One region of the Massilia sp. CFBP9012 genome, then DNA from elsewhere that is predicted to be linked to it. Evidence: predicted binding sites of a transcription regulator. Region 1 holds the regulator's gene; each other region holds the start of a gene.

Region 1 (3,270 bases):
CACCAGGAGCCGATGTGGGCCTCGAAGAAGCGGCGCTGCACGTCCAGCGGCTGGCGCCGGATGCCGGGCGAGCCGGCCACCAGCACGCGCATGGTCTCGCACAGCGCGCCGAGGTGGTCTTCGAACTCGCCCCGCCCCTGTATGCGCGCCAGGCCAAGCCGGGCCAGGTCTTCGCGCAGATGCGCCAGCGGCGTGTCGTTCATGTAGCCGGCCAGGTAGCGCGAGCCATACGGATCGACCGGCGGCGTGCCGACGCTGACGAACAGCGCGCTGAATTCATCGTGGACGAGACGGGGATCCATCACGCCGGACGCCACGGTCAGTTGGTCCCAGGCGCGTTCGAGCGCCGGATCGCCGCCCTCGGCCAGGATGGGATCGCTGGATGCGAGCGCATCGAGCAGCGCCGCGTCTGGCGCGGCCAGCAGCAGCCGGGAGAGCAAGGCATACAGATCCGCCCTGGCCTGGTCTTCGCCGCCTGGCGGCAGATCCGGTCGCACGATTGCGGTGGCAAATGCGCTGCGATCGGGCAAGGTCTGAGTAGTTGATGGCACTGGGGAACACTCCAGTTGTTCAATTTATATGGCAGTGTAGGCCTCGATTGATATTGAGTGCGCACAGTTGCCTAAAACGGCTAAATGAACCCTGCATGGGTGAGCACGGGCGCCGAACGACCGGAACGCAACGGAATTGTTTCTCAATTGCAAATAAATGGCATTTGTTTGTCGAGATTGACGCTTCAACACGTCTATAATCGCGGTGTACCGAACCAAGCGACCATCCCTCATGAGCCAGACCCTGTCCCGGCAAGCCGAGCCGACCATCAATATCCACGCCCTCAAATCCTGCGCCCAGTGCAGCATGCACCAGCTGTGCTTGCCGATGGGCCTCGAAGACGCCGACATCGACCGTCTGGACAAGATCATCGGCCGCCGTCGCCGCCTGGAGCGCGACGAGCGCCTGTACAGCGTGGGCGAATCGTTCCGCAACCTGTACGCGGTGCGCTTCGGCCACTTCAAGACCTACCAGGTGAACGCCGCCGGCGAAGCCCAGATCACCGGTTTCCAGATGGCCGGCGAGCTGCTGGGCATGGACGCGATCAGCGGCACCCACCATTGCGACGCAGTAGCCCTGGAAGATTCCGAGGTGTGCGAGATCCCGTTCGCGCGCCTGGAAGACCTGTTCGGCGAAGTGCCGACCCTGCTGCGCCACTTCCACCGCATCATGAGCCAGGAAATCACGCGCGAGCAGAACGTCATGCTCCTGCTCGGCAATATGCGCGCCGAGCAGCGCTTCGCCGTGTTCCTGGTCAACCTGTCGGCGCGCTACGCCACCCGCGGCTATGCGGCCAACCGCTTCCAGCTGCGCATGTCGCGCGAAGACATCGGCAACTACCTGGGCCTGACCATCGAAAGCATCAGCCGCCTGCTGTCGCGCTTTAAAAAGCAGGGCTGGCTCGAGGTCGACAAACGCGAAGTGACGCTGCTCGATCCGGTCAAGCTGAAGGCGCTGGCGGCCGGCACCGACGTGTGCAGCCCGATGGCCTGACATCATGACGCTGCTGCCTTCGTGCGACATGCACCTGCGCAGCTACGACCGCGTGCACTGGGGCGACCGCCACGACTTCGCCCAGCTGGTGCTGCCGTTGCACGGCGAAGTCGTGCTCGACATCGAAGAGCGGCGCGGCCGGCTCGATCCCCTGCATGGCGCGCTGGTAGCGCCCGGCGCCGGGCATGCGCAATCGAGCCCGGGCGCGAATGACTCCCTGATCGTCGACGTCGATGGCGGCGCCTTCGGCGACGGTCCCTGGCAGCGGCTGCTGGAGCGGCCCTTCGTCACGCTCGGCCCTGCCGCGCGCAAGCTGGTCGAGTTCATGGGACTGATGACGCGCGAGTCCGTTCCATCTCGCGCGCTGGTGCACGGTTGGGTGCCGCTGCTGCTCGACACCCTGAGCCTGGACGCGCCGCGCACCACCTCGCGCCTGACCGCCCTGCTGGCGCGCATCGAGACCGCGCCCGGCCTGGCCTGGAGCACCGAATCGATGGCGCGCGCCGCCAACCTGAGCGTGAGCCGCCTGCACGCGCTGTTTCGCGAAGAGCTGGACAGCACGCCGCATGCCTGGCTGCTGGGCTGCCGCCTGGATTGCGCACGCGGCATGTTGACGGACGGCGCGCGCAGCGTGGCCGACATCGCCATCGCCTGCGGTTTCTCGGACCAGGCCAGCCTGACGCGGGCGATGCGCCGCGTGTTCGACACCACGCCTGCCGCCTATCGGCGCGCAGCGCAGGAGAAACCGCCAAAACCGCAGTAGTCCCGGCCAAGACCAGGGGCAGGTCCAGGCCAGAGAATCTCCACTCAAAGGAGATTCATCATGTACAAAGCTACTGGCGCGGGCGGACTGTCCCGCTCCACCCTGCTCGGCATCGGCGCTGGGATCGCCGCCGGCGCACTCTGGGGCCTGGTCTTCCTGGCCCCGGAACTGGCGCCCGAATTCCTGCCGATCCAGCTCTCGGCCGGACGCTACCTGGCCTATGGCCTGGTCGCCGCCATCCTCATCTACCCTGCCTGGCGACGGCTGCGCCGCCACCTCGGCTGGCCGGCGTGGCGCGCCCTGATCGGGCTCAGCCTCACTGGCAACATCATCTACTACCTGTTCCTCGCCAATGCGGTGCAACTTGGCGGCGTGGCCATGGCCTCGATCGTGATCGGGCTGCTGCCGATCGCGGTCACCATGGTGGGTTCGCGCGACGGCGACGCGGTGCCGCTGCGCCGGCTGCTGCCTTCGATGCTGCTGAGCGGCGCCGGCCTGGCCTGCATCGGCTGGGAGTCGCTGTCGGCGTCCGGACCCGGTTCGCTGGCCGGCCTGGCCTGCGCCTTTGGCGCGCTGGTGTCGTGGACCATCTTCGCGGTACATAACAGCCGCTGGCTGGCGCGCATCGAGGGGATTTCGTCGCATGAATGGAATCTGCTGGTGGGCGTGGTGACGGGCGTCATGGCGCTGGCGCTGGCGGTGCCGGCCTTCGTGCTGGCGCCGGGCGAGCATACCCTGCCGGTCTGGCTGCGGTTCGGCGCACTGGTCAGCGCGGTCGCCATCCTGTGCTCGGTGGTCGGCAACGCCCTGTGGAACCACGCCAGCCGCGCACTGCCCCTGAGCCTGATGGGCCAGATGATCGTGTTCGAGACCATCTTCGCGGCCTTGTATGGCTTTTTGTGGGAAGCCCGCTGGCCAAGCGGGTTCGAGACGGCTGCCTTGGTGTTGCTGGTAGCGGGCGT
Region 2 (3,270 bases), on a different contig from region 1:
CGGCAGCAGCAGCACGATCGCCAGCAGCGGCACAACCATCACCTTGAGCATGCCCAGGCCCACCATTTCGAGCATGCTGCCGCTGGTCTCGAAGCCGCCGTACTCGGCGAACATGCCGTGCAGCCAGTCGAGCAGCGGCTGCAGGCCCAGCCACATGCCGACGCTCCACAGGGTGACCGCCAGCAGCAGCGGCGCCAGCGACAGCAGCAGCATGCGGCCGCTGAACTGCGCGCCCAGGGCGCGCCGGCAGGCGGTCAGTACACCGTTCATCGGGCTTTCTTTCGCGGCATGTTTTCTCCTGATGGCAGTTCAATGCCGTCATTCTACGGGATGACACCGGATGGACCCATCGACTACAATCGTCATTCAATCTGAACAACAAGGAAGACCATGTCCACCATCACCACCGAATCCGGCCTGCAATACGAAGAGCTCGTCACCGGCGAAGGCGCCGAGGCGAAAGCCGGCCAGCACGTCACCGTGCACTACACCGGCTGGCTGCGCAACGACGACGGCAGCCTGGGCGCCAAGTTCGATTCGAGCAAGGACCGCAACGACCCGTTCGAGTTCGCGCTCGGCGCCGGCCACGTGATCCGCGGCTGGGACGAAGGCGTGCAGGGCATGAAGGTCGGCGGTTCGCGCCGCCTGACCATCCCGGCCAGCCTGGGCTACGGCGCGCGCGGCGCCGGCGGCGTGATCCCGCCGAACGCCACCCTGATCTTCGACGTCGACCTGCTGGCCGTCTAATCAGGATTGCCATGCGCCGTCCTGCGATGGCGCATGGCTCGGCCGTCCCGGGTGCGGCATTTGAACATCTCTTCTAAAATGCGGCCGGATTTCCCGTGCCCGCCTCTCTCCTGGGCTAAGATGCCTGCCGCATTGTCCAAGCGACAATACCGCACTCAACCATCACAGGAGTTTCCATGAGCTTGCAGGAACAGTTCACCCAGGCCCAGGCCGATTCGAAGAACCTGTCGGAGCGTCCCGACAACATGACCTTGCTGAAGATTTACGCGCTGTTCAAGCAGGGCTCGAGCGGCGACGTGACGGGCGAGCGTCCGGGCATGACCGATTTCGTGGCGCGCGCCAAGTACGACGCCTGGGCCGGCCTCGCAGGCACCTCGCAAGAGGAAGCCCAGCAGCAGTATGTCGACCTGATCGAAGAGTTGAAGGGCTGATCGCCCACCGGGCCGGCGCCTGCGCCCGGCCCATTACCCCGGTTACGCCGCGGCGGCGAAGGTCTTGCGCATCTTTTCCGCCACCTTGGCCTCGATGGCCGGCGCGAACGCGCCCATGAAGAAGCCCAGGCGGATGCGCATCGCGGCGCGCTGGTCTTCCAGGGTCAATATGCCTTCCACGCCGCTGCGCTCGAAGCGCAGCACATCGCCGTCCCACCTGCATTCCAGCCCGTATTCGGCCGCGATACGCTGCGCTACCTGCTCGGCTGCCGAACGCGCCGCGTCCGGGCTCAGGCTGTGCTGCTGGACGATGCTGATTTCCGCCATCTGACTGATCCTTCCTGAATCGATTGCAAACAATCCGCCATGATGCCAGTTGCGGCCGGGCTATGCCAGAGTCCGCTACAACAGACAGCGCTGGCTCAGCCTCAATTGACGATTATCAAAGCGTGCCCGGCAGGGAGCGCGAGGATGAAGGCGCAAGCCCGTCAATACGCGAGGAGTCGATATGGAAACCCCCGTCGAGCAGCCCAACCGCCTGTTGCCCAACGAACAGACGCCGCAGATCGCGCAGTCTCCGGTGCGCTACGTCCCCACCCCGAGCGCGCCCTACCGCCAGCAGCACCGCGCCGCGCGCCTGCTCGAAGAACCCGAGATTCCCGATCTGGCCGCGCCATCGACCAGCGAGCCGCAGGCGCACGCCTTCGGCGCCCGCGTCCTCATGTGGAAGCAAGATCCTTCGGTGAGCGAAATCGGCACCCGCAAGGCCTTCCTGCCCGGCGTGGTGCTGGCCGGCCCGCGCGACGCCCGCATCGCCCCCGGCGAGCCGGGCATCGCCGCGGTCGAGCCGAACGCCTTCGGCGACTTCGTCACCCAGCCCGACACGCCGCAGTTCGACGCCGTCCACACCTTCGTCGTGGTGCGCCAGACGCTCACCATGTACGGGCGCGCCCTGGCCGCCGCCGGCGCGGCACACACGATGCCGCTGCCCTGGCAATGGAATAGCAGCACCGACACGCGGCCGCTGCTGGTCTTCCCGCACGGCCTGCCGAACGTCATGAACGCCTTCTACAGCCGCAGCCAGGCCTGCCTCAAGTTCGGCGACTTCATTCCCAACGGCGCCACCGAGCGGGTCTTCACCTGCCGCTCGTTCGACATCGTGTCGCACGAGACCGCCCACGCGGTGCTCGACGGCATCAAGCCGCTCTGGCTGCAGGCCGACGCCCCGCCCCAGACCGGCGGCCTGCACGAAGCCTTCGGCGACCTCACCGCGATCTTCCTGGCCCTGTCCCAGCTCGACCAGTGCGAAGCCGTGATCGCCCAGACCAAGGCCGACCTGCACGACAAATCCTTCCTGACCGATATCGCCGAGCAGTTCGGGCTGGCGCTCGGCAACAGCACCGGCCTGCGCAACGCCGACAACGATCTCAAGCTGAGCGAGGCCGGCACCCAGGTGCACGCGATCTCGCAGGTGTTCACCGGCGCCGTCTACGACGTGCTGGCCGACCTGTTCGCGCATGAACGCGATCCCGGGCGCGAAGACTGCGCCGCCGTCCTGCACCGGGTCGCCAACTACCTGAGCGGGGTGCTGCTGCGCGCCCTGATCGCCGCGCCCGACGCGGCCGCCACCTATGCCGACGTGGTCAACGCCATGCTCCAGGCCGTGACGGCCGACGGCAAGCCGGCCGTCTATGCCGACACCATCCGCCTCCAGTTCAGCCGGCGCGAAGTGACCGAGGCCGGTCATGGCGGCGGCCCGGATGGCGCCGCCTCCTTCGTCCCCGGCCTGCCCCTGGCGGCGCGGGTGTGCGACGCGCCCGGCGCGCGGCAGGACCGGCGTTCCTGCTGCGGCACCATGCAGCTGCCAGAATACGATTGCGCCGAGCGCGTGCTGGCCGGCGAGGCACGCCTGCTGGCGCGCTGGTGTGCCGACCACGGCCGCCACGGGCCGGGCCTGCCTGGGCTGCCGGGATTGGCGGCGCTGCCGGCTGCCGCCCAGCCCGCCGACCCATCGATGCTCGCATGAAGATCAGCGCCCGCGCCTGCGGCGGCTTTGCCGGACTGGCCCAATCCTACGAACTGGATACCGCGC
Region 3 (3,270 bases), on a different contig from region 1:
GGCACCTGGAACAGCATCTCGACCGCATGGAAGCATCGTGCGCCTACTTCGGCTTTACTTTCGACCGCGGCGCGGCGCATGTGGCGCTGCTGGAAGCCAGCCAGGCCCTGCCCTCCGATGCGCTGCACCGCCTGCGCCTGGCGGTGGACCATGCCGGCGCGCTGACGCTCACGTCGGGCGAGCTGGCTCCCTTGCACGAACCCGTGACCTTGCTGCTGGCCCAGGAGCCGACGCACAGCGGCGACGTCTTCCTGCGCCACAAGACGAGCATCCGCGGCCGCTACGACGCGGCGTGGAAGGCGGCCGAGGCGCAAGGCGCCTTCGATATGCTGTTCTTCAACGAGCGTGACGAGTTGACGGAAGGAGGACGCAGCAGCGTGTTCCTGCGCTTCGGCGAGGAATGGCTCACGCCGCCGCTGTTGGCCGGCGTGCTGCCGGGTGTGATGCGCGGCGTGATGCTGGCCGCGCCCGCGTGGCATGCGCGCGAAGCCGTGATCTCGCGCGCGATGCTGGCGCAGGCCGACGACATCGTCGTCTGCAATGCCCTGCGCGGACCGCTGCGCGCGGTGCTCGCAGCGTAACGCAGCAGATTCGCCGCGCTGAATATAAGGCGTGGGTCGCGCCCCGCCCGTTCCCATATTCGATACTTTTGCTGGAAGCTCGCCCATGGAAGACGGGCAGGACGCGATCACGCGCAAGAGGTGGAGAGGCTCATACTGCTTGACGGCATATGCATGGTCCTCTGTCGCGCCGGCCCGCGAGTCGCGAACCGGCGTGAGCTTAAAACTTAGAAACGGTAGCCGACACCCAGGCCGAACAGCACCGGATCGACCTTCAGGTGGCTGGCCTTGGCGCCGCCGACGTACACGTCGCTGCGCAGGTTGACCTTCTTGACGTCGGCATTGATCGACCAGTGTTCGTTCAGGCGGAAGTCGACGCCGGCCTGCAGCGACAGGCCCCAGCTATCGTTTTCCAGGTCGCCGGCGCCGTCGAGCAGCTTGACGCTCGACATGCGGGTGTAGTTCACGCCGGCGCCGATATAAGGGCTGATAGCCGCGCCGGGGGTGAAGTGGTATTGCAGGTTCAGGGTCGGCGGCAGATGCTTGAAGGTGCCGATCTCGGCGCCGTCCAGGCGGGCCTTGTGCTTCTGTGGATAAGTCAGGATCAGTTCGGCCGCGATGTGCGGGGTGAAGAAATAGCTGATGTCCAGTTCGGGAATGGTCTTGCTGCTCACCTCGAGGCGGTCCGCCGCGCCGACGCCGCCGACGGGCGTCGATTTGTTGTCCGGGTCGACGTGCACGGCGCGGGCGCGCACCAGCCATGGGGATTCCTGGGCCATCGCTTGCGAAGCGGTCACGGCAATCAGGGCCACCAGCACGGTTTTCATCGTCGTTTTCATCTTTTTCTTACCTTTCTTCGTTTTATGTCATCTGCGACGAAGGTAAGCTTATTGATGTGTGGAAAAACAAACTATGATGTACATCAAAATGACCATGCTATTAGTGTGGTTTATAAAACACCTATCTCCTAGGGTATATCTCTGAGACGAAAGAATCATTCGGAAGGAAAGCCATGCAAAGCATCACCATCGCCGCCAACGACGACCTCCCGCGCCTGTTCGACATCTGGGAAGCGTCCGTGAAGGCGACCCACGACTTCCTGCATCCGGACGATTTCCTGCTACTGGTGCCGATCGTGGAGCGCACCTTGCGCGAGTTCACGCCGCTGCACTGCGTGCGCGACGAGGCCGGCCAGCCTTGCGCCTTCATCGGCGTAAGCGAAGGAATGATCGAGATGCTGTTCGTGGATCCGCGCCACCGCGGCCAGGGCGCCGGACGGGCCCTGGTGGAATTCGCGATCGCGCAGCTAGGCGCCACGCAGGTGGACGTCAATGAGCAGAACCTGCAAGCGCTCGGCTTCTACGAGCGTATGGGCTTCGCAGTAGCAGGAAGATCCGAGCAGGACCCGTTCGGCAAGCCCTACCCGATCCTGCACCTCGCACTGCGTTAGACGATTACAGTGCCGCTTCGATCTTCCCGGTTAGCTGCGGATCTTCCGGCGTGACCTTGCTCGGGAAGTAGTCAAGCACCTTGCCGTCACGGCCGATCAGGTATTTGGTAAAGTTCCACTTCGGTTCCTGGCCGGTGGCCTTGATCAGCTGCGCATGCAGCGGATTGGCTTGCGGGCCCTTCACCGAGCTCTTGGCAAACATCGGGAACTTGACGCCATAGGTGTTGAAGCACAGGTCGGCGATTTCCTTGGCGCTGCCCGGTTCCTGCTGGCCGAAGTCGTTCGACGGGAAGCCCAGGATCACCAGGCCGCGGCCGCCGTACTTGGCGTAGATTTTTTCCAGGCCTTCGTACTGCTTGGTGAAGCCGCAGTAGCTGGCCGTGTTCACCACCAGCACCACCTTGCCGGCGTACTGGCAAAGGTCTTGCGGCGCTTCGTCCTGCAGGCGCTTGAAGCTGTGCTTGAGCACGGCCGGGCAGGCGGCCGGACTCTTGGTCAGGGCGGCGACCGGCGCGGCCTGGGCGCGTGCCGGTTGGGTGACACTGACAGCGGCCGTGGCGGCGAGCAGCAGGGCGATGGTCTTGATCATGGCGTGGTATTGACGACGGTTAAGGTGCGTCGATTGTAGCGCAAGCCAAGCCGCCGTAGACCGCGCCGATTACCCTGCCAGGCCGCGGTGCTCGATCTTGATGCAGTGGTTCATGACCACGTCGAGCCCGGCGGCGCGCGCCAGGTCGGCGGCGGCCTGGTTCTCGATGTCGAGCTGCATCCACAGGCAGCCGGCGCGCACGGCGATCGCGTCGCGCGCGATCGGCCCGATGTCCTCGGATTTGCGGAAGCAGTCGACGATGTCGATGCGCTGGCCGCTGCTGGCCAGGGCGTCGGCGGCCTCTTGCAAGGTCGCGTACACGGTCTCGCCGTGGATGGTCTGGCCGGCATAGCTGGGGTTGACCGGCAAGATGCGGTAACCGTTGTGCTGCAAGTAGGCGCCCACTTCGTTGCTGGCGCGGTCTTCTTTATTCGACATGCCGACGATGGCGATGGTCTTGCTGTCGCGGAGGATTTGGGCAATGGTTCTCATGCTGTCTCAGGACGTTGTTATCGTTGGAGCCAGCTTATCAGGTTTGCATGCTCTGGCGTTGCACGGTCAAACGTGGAAAGATGGCGGCTCATCCATCCTGAATATGTGCCCATGAACCTAGCACCTGTTTCTCGTCTCGGCGCCTTGCTTGCACTGGCCCTCTCGATAGGCAGCGCACA

What was found. Region 1 encodes FNR, which switches genes on or off when oxygen is low (the NO sensors DNR and NnrR bind a similar motif). Its sites were predicted from a motif close to TTGATNNNNATCAA; they were not measured.
Positions count from the first base shown of each region.
Region 2: SOM61_RS04550 (gluzincin family metallopeptidase) is a predicted target of FNR. The motif match lies at 1,611-1,624, and genes of this name have one in related genera.
Region 3: SOM61_RS05050 (OmpW/AlkL family protein) is a predicted target of FNR. The motif match lies at 1,473-1,486, and genes of this name have one in related genera.

Region 1 covers NZ_JAXCWM010000001.1:537,858-541,127, forward strand. The annotation lists gene SOM61_RS02175 (TorD/DmsD family molecular chaperone) at 1-551, opposite strand, end outside; gene fnr (fumarate/nitrate reduction transcriptional regulator Fnr) at 784-1,545, shown strand; gene SOM61_RS02185 (AraC family transcriptional regulator) at 1,550-2,308, shown strand; gene SOM61_RS02190 (DMT family transporter) at 2,369-3,270, shown strand, end outside.
Region 2 covers NZ_JAXCWM010000002.1:417,459-420,728, reverse strand. The annotation lists gene SOM61_RS04570 (EI24 domain-containing protein) at 1-270, opposite strand, end outside; gene SOM61_RS04565 (FKBP-type peptidyl-prolyl cis-trans isomerase) at 391-747, shown strand; gene SOM61_RS04560 (acyl-CoA-binding protein) at 924-1,178, shown strand; gene SOM61_RS04555 (polyhydroxyalkanoic acid system family protein) at 1,221-1,505, opposite strand; gene SOM61_RS04550 (gluzincin family metallopeptidase) at 1,687-3,204, shown strand; gene SOM61_RS04545 (protealysin inhibitor emfourin) at 3,201-3,270, shown strand, end outside.
Region 3 covers NZ_JAXCWM010000003.1:27,565-30,834, reverse strand. The annotation lists gene pabB (aminodeoxychorismate synthase component I) at 1-581, shown strand, start outside; gene SOM61_RS05050 (OmpW/AlkL family protein) at 788-1,399, opposite strand; gene SOM61_RS05045 (acetyltransferase) at 1,573-2,010, shown strand; gene SOM61_RS05040 (glutathione peroxidase) at 2,015-2,599, opposite strand; gene SOM61_RS05035 (CoA-binding protein) at 2,669-3,091, opposite strand; gene SOM61_RS05030 (peptidoglycan recognition protein family protein) at 3,203-3,270, shown strand, end outside.